Linked DNA regions of Azospirillum sp. TSH100. The protein of the gene in region 1 interacts with the protein of each later gene in a pairwise test. Links are inferred from orthologs where the notes say so. Each region holds a gene or a part of one and is shown in the gene's direction. Other genes may lie near its edges.

Region 1 (3,087 bases):
CGCGCCTTCTTCGATGTGGACGACCTGCCGCTGCGCTTCCGTCCCAGCTTCTTCCCCTTCACCGAACCGTCGGCGGAGGTCGATATCGGCTGCTCGCGCAAGGGCGGCGAGCTGAAGCTGGGCAATTACGGCGACTGGCTGGAGATCCTCGGCTGCGGCATGGTCCACCCGAACGTGCTGGAAGCCTGCGGCATCGACAGCACCAAGTATCAGGGCTTCGCCTTCGGCATGGGGGTGGAGCGCGTCGCCATGCTGAAATACGGCATCCCCGACCTGCGCACCTTCTTCGAAGCCGACCTGCGCTGGCTGAAGCATTACGGCTTCGTGCCCCTCGACATTCCCAACATCGCCCACGGCCTGACGCGCTAAGGAGCCGGACCCATGAAGTTCACGCTGTCCTGGCTGAAGGACCATCTGGAGACCGACGCCTCGCTCGACCAGATCACGGAAAAGCTGACCGCCCTCGGGTTGGAGGTGGAAGGCGTCCATGACCGGTCGAAGGAGCTGGCGCCCTTCCGCGTCGCCCATGTCGTCTCCGCCGAGAAGCACCCGGATGCCGACAAGCTGCGCGTGCTGATGGTCGACACCGGCGCCGGTACCCTGCAGGTGGTCTGCGGCGCCCCCAACGCGCGCGCCGGCATGAAGGGCGTCTTCGCGCCGGAGGGGACCTATGTCCCCGGTTCCGACATCACGCTGAAGAAGGGCGTCATCCGTGGCGTCGAATCCAACGGCATGATGTGCTCCAAGCGCGAGCTGAAGCTGTCGGACGAGCATGAGGGCATCATCGAGCTGCCGGACGACGCTCCGGTCGGTGCCGCCTTCGCCGACTATGCCGGGCTGAACGACCCGGTCATCGACATCAACCTGACGCCCGACCGCGCCGATTGCGCCGGGGTGCGCGGCATCGCCCGCGACCTCGCCGCCGCCGGCATGGGAACGCTGAAGCCGCTGACCGAGGGCCGGCTGAACGCCGCCCCGGTTCCCGGCTCCTTCAAGAGCCCGATCGGGGTCGAGATCGAAGCGCCGGACGCCTGTCCCTATTATGTCGGCCGCTATTTCCGCGGCGTGAAGAACGGCCCGTCGCCGCAGTGGCTCCAGGACAAGCTGACCGCCATCGGCCTGCGTCCGATCTCCATCCTGGTCGACATCACCAACTACATCACCTTCGACGTGTCCCGCCCGCTGCACGCCTTCGATGCCGACAAGGTGACGGGCGGCATCGTGGTCCGGCTGGCGCGCGAGGGCGAAACCCTGCCGGCGCTGAACGGCAAGGAATACCCGCTCGACCCGGCGATGACGGTGATCGCCGACCATGAGCGGGCCGAGGCGCTGGGCGGCATCATCGGCGGCGAGGCGTCCGGCTGTACCGAGGAGACCACCAACGTCTTCCTCGAAGCCGCGATTTTCGACACCGTCCGCACCGCGCAGACCGGCCGCCGGCTGGGCGTGGAATCGGACGCCCGCTACCGGCTGGAGCGTGGCGTCGATCCCGCCGCGGTGGTCGAAGGGATCGAGCGGGCGACCCGTCTGATCCTCGACCTGTGCGGCGGTGAGGTTTCGGAGATCGTGACGGCGGGGGCCGAGCCGGAGTGGAAGCGCACGCTGACCCTGCGTCCGGGCCGCGTCGCCGCACTCGGCGGTGTCGATCTGCCGCGTGAGCGTCAGGAGCGGATCCTGACGGATCTCGGCTTCACCCTGGAGGGTGAGGATGCCGAGGGGCGGCTGGTCGTCGGCGTTCCGTCCTGGCGCGCCGACGTCCATGGCGAGGCCGATCTGGTCGAGGAGGTGCTGCGCGTCCATGGCTTCGACGCCATCCCGGCGACGCCGCTGCCGCGCGAGACGGTGCTGACCCGCCCGGCTCTGACTCTGAAGCAGCGTCGTGTGGCGCTGGCCAAGCGGACCCTGGCCGCCCGCGGCCTGTCGGAGGCGGTGACCTGGTCCTTCCTGTCCGGCCCGGTCGCCGAACTGTTCGGTGGCGGCGAGCCCGGCCTGCGGCTGGTCAACCCGATCAGCAGCGACCTGGACGTCATGCGTCCGTCGATCCTGCCCAACCTGATCCAGGCCGCCGGCCGTAACGCCGACCGCGGCTATGCCGACGTGCGCCTGTTCGAGGTCGGGGCGGCCTTCCGCAATCCGGCGCCGGACGGGCAGGATACGGTGGCCGCCGGCATCCGCGCCGGTGCGGCGGTGCCGCGCCACTGGGCGGAGAAGGCGCGCGGCGTCGACGTGTTCGATGCCAAGGCCGACGCGCTGGCGGTGCTGGAGGCGGTCGGCGCCCCGGCCGGCAACCTCCAGGTCACCACCGATGCGCCGGGCTGGTACCATCCCGGCCGTTCCGGCGTGCTGCGACTCGGCCCCACGGTGATGGCCCGCTTCGGCGAGATCCACCCGTCGGTGCTGGAAGCCCTGGGCGTCAAGGGCCCGGTCATCGGCTTCGAGGTGATGCTGGACGCCGTGCCGCTGCCCAAGAAGAAGGGCGGCACCGCCAAGCCGATGGTCCAGCTCTCCGCCTTCCAGCCGGTGGAGCGCGATTTCGCCTTCGTCGTCGACCGCAAGGTGGAGGCCGACAAGATCCTCCGCGCGGTGAAGGGCGCCGACAAGGCGCTGGTCAAGGACGTCGCAGTGTTCGACGTCTATGAGGGAGCGGGTGTGGGCGACGGGCGCAAGTCGGTCGCCGTGTCGGTCACCTACCAGCCGACCACCGCAACCCTGACCGATGAGGCGATCGAAGCTGTGGGTCAGAAAATCGTCGCGGCGGTGGTGAAAGCGACCGGAGGAAATCTTCGGTCCTAAGAAAAACCCTCAAAGGTTGAAAAATACGGTCGTGTATGGGAAAGGCCTCCGCTTCGGCGGGGGCCTTTTTTGTCTGACCGGAAGGAGTCACGAAGGGGGCCTTCTTGTCTGCCGATCGCGCAATCATATGATGAATCGCTGATTGATGAATCTGGAGTGCATTCGCTAAGGGAAAACTCTGCGGCTGTTTGTTGCAATTCAACGTTTGACGCCAGGACGTTGATTTGTGGGAAGATTGGGGCTCAGGATTGTTATCCCTGACAAGCCCACCATGCGTTCGATGTCACGATTACG
Region 2 (2,851 bases), 1.0 Mb from region 1 along the record:
GATGTTCGTTTCGACGGCTTATGCACAGACGGCGGCCCCGGCTGGCGGCGGCGGTGACATGCTCGTCCAGTTCGCGCCGCTGATCCTGATCTTCGTCGTCTTCTACTTCCTGCTGATCCGTCCGCAGCAGAAGAAGATGAAGGAGCATAAGGCGATGCTGTCGGCAATCCGCCGAGGCGACCGCGTCGTGACCGGTGGCGGCATCATCGGCGTCGTCACAAAGGTCGGCACCGACGACGAGATCACCGTCGAGATCGCGGAGAATGTGCGCGTGCGCTGCCTGCGCTCCACCGTCAATCTGGTGCTCGCCAAGACCGAACCGGCCGGCAAATCCGGCGGTGACGCCGCCCCGGCAGCCGAAGGCGAGGCGAAGCCGGCCGATGCCCCCGCCGCCGGTGGAATCGGCAAGCTGTTCGGCCGCAAGTAAGCCGCAGCCGGGCCCCTCTTCCGCGGGTCGGCCCGAAGGCGCTTCCCGTCCGGTCCGGCCGGCCGCCTCTCTGACAGGGCGGACCGGTCGCCCGGACCGGGTGTCTGATCGGATTCGAGTGACGCATGCTCTATTTTTCGCGCTGGAAGATTTACCTGATCCTGGCGACCTGCCTCGCCGGGCTCATCCTGATGCTGCCCAACTTCCTGGGCCGCGACACGCTGGCGGCGCTGCCGTCCTGGTATGCCAACACCCGGGTGTCGCTGGGTCTCGACCTGCGCGGCGGATCGCATCTGTTGCTTGAAGTCGACATGGCCACCGTCATCCGCGACCGGGTGGAAGGCCTGGTCGATGGCGCGCGGCAGCAGCTGCGCACCGCCAATGTCGGCTACACCGCGCTGAACGCCGGCGAGCGCGCCGTGACGGTCCAACTGCGCGACCCGGCCCAGGCCGACGAGGCGGTGAAGGCTCTGCGCCAGCTTTCCAGCCCGGTCGGTCGTACGGCGCTCGGCGTCGGGCAGCCGGATCTCGACGTGACCGTCAACGGCGGCACGGTGACCGTTGCGCTGAGCGAGGTCGCCCTGCGCGACCGGGCCACCCAGGCCATCGAGCAGTCGATCGAGATCGTCCGCCGCCGCATCGACGAGACGGGTGTGAACGAGCCGACGATCGCCCGCCAGGGCAACGACCGTATCCTGGTCCAGCTGCCCGGCGTCGAGGATCCGGACCGCATCAAGCGGCTGCTCGGCACCACCGCCAAGATGACCTTCCGGCTGGTCGATGTGAACGCCGATCCGAACACCGGGCGCGCTCCACCGGGGTCGGAGATCCTGCCCTCGGCCGAGGGCGATCGCTACCAGTCCAAATACGTCATCCGCAAGAAGGTCGAGGTCGACGGCGCAACGCTGCAGAATGCGTCGGCCGGCACCAACCCGCAGACCGGCGAATGGGTGGTGAATTTCGAGTTCAACACGGCAGGCGCCAACCGCTTCGCCGAGGTGACCAAGCAGAATGTCGGCCGGCCCTTCGCCATCGTGCTCGACAACAAGGTCATCAGCGCCCCGGTCATCCGAGAGCCGATCACCGGCGGCCGTGGCCAGATCAGCGGCAACTTCACCGCCGCCAACGCCAACGATCTCGCCGTGCTGCTGCGCGCCGGCGCCCTGCCGGCGCCGCTGAAGGTGATCGAGGAGCGGACCGTCGGTCCCGACCTGGGCGCCGACTCGATCCGCGCCGGTCTGACCGCCGTCGTCGTCGGCTTCCTGATGGTCTGCGTCTACATGATCGCCTGCTACGGGCTGTTCGGCGCCTTCGCCTGCTTCGCCCTGCTGGTGAACATCGTGCTGACCATCGCGGCGCTGTCGCTGCTGCACGCCACGCTGACGCTGCCGGGCATCGCCGGCATCCTGCTGACGCTGGGTCTGGCGGTCGACGCCAACATCCTGATCAACGAGCGCATCCGCGAGGAGACGAAGAAGGGCCGCGGCGTCTTCGCCTCGATGGAGGCCGGCTTCAGCCGCGCCTACAGCACCATCGTCGACTCCAACCTGACGACCGCCATCAAGATGGCGCTGCTGTTCGTCTTCGGCACCGGCACCATCAAGGGCTTCGCCGTCACCATCACCTTCGGCATCCTCATCTCCATGTTCACCGCCACGGTGCTCGTGCGCCTGATGATGGTGACCTGGCTGCGCCGGACCCGTCCGGCTGCGTTGCCGGTCTGAGAGGTCTCACGATGTTCCATCTCCGCCTCGTTCCCGACAACACCAAGATCCCGTTCATGAACGGCCGCATCGCCGGCCTCGTCGTGTCGGCGGTCCTGTCCATCGCCTCCATCATCCTGTTCTTCCATCCTGGCCTGAATTACGGCATCGACTTCCGTGGGGGCATCGTCATCGAAGCCCGCACGCCACAGGCCGCTGACTTTGCCTCGCTGCGCCACACCCTGTCCGGCCTCGGCATGGGGCAGGTGGCGTTGCAGGAGTTCGGCTCGCCGCAGGACGTGCTGATCCGCCTGGAACGCCAACCCGGCGACGACGCCGCCCAGCAGGTCGCCGCCGACAAGGTGCGCAACACGCTGGCCCAGTCCATCCCCGGCACTCAGGTCCGCCGCGTCGAGGCGGTCGGCGCCTCGGTCAGCGGCGAGCTGTTCGCCAACGGCATGCTGGCGCTCGGCCTCGCCATGCTGGCGATGCTGGTCTACATCTGGTTCCGCTTCGAATGGCAGTTCGGCTTCGGCGCGGTGGTGACGCTGATTCTCGACATCACCAAGATCGTCGGCTTCTATGCCATCACCGATATCCAGTTCAATCTGACGGCCGTGGCGGCGATCCTGACCGTCATGGGCTATTCGGTGAACGACAAGGTCGTGGTCTATGACCGCATGCGCGAGAATCTGCGTATCTACAAGAAGATGCCGCTGCG

Evidence for each region.
Region 2: the proteins of pheT (region 1) and secD interact in binary tests that used the Escherichia coli proteins (3 or more experiments, as listed by UniProt). The link is inferred for Azospirillum sp. TSH100 from one-to-one orthologs.

Annotation. Positions count from the first base shown.
Region 1 is NZ_CP039634.1:1,194,025-1,197,111, forward strand. It holds pheT (phenylalanine--tRNA ligase subunit beta), read left to right. Parts: upstream 1-381; coding sequence 382-2,793; downstream 2,794-3,087. Other genes in the region: pheS (phenylalanine--tRNA ligase subunit alpha), read left to right, coding at 1-369.
Region 2 is NZ_CP039634.1:2,212,783-2,215,633, forward strand. It holds secD (protein translocase subunit SecD), read left to right. Parts: upstream 1-552; coding sequence 553-2,151; downstream 2,152-2,851. Other genes in the region: yajC (preprotein translocase subunit YajC), read left to right, coding at 2-427; secF (protein translocase subunit SecF), read left to right, coding at 2,163-2,851. UniProt on the Escherichia coli protein: Part of the Sec protein translocase complex. Interacts with the SecYEG preprotein conducting channel. SecDF uses the proton motive force (PMF) to complete protein translocation after the ATP-dependent function of SecA.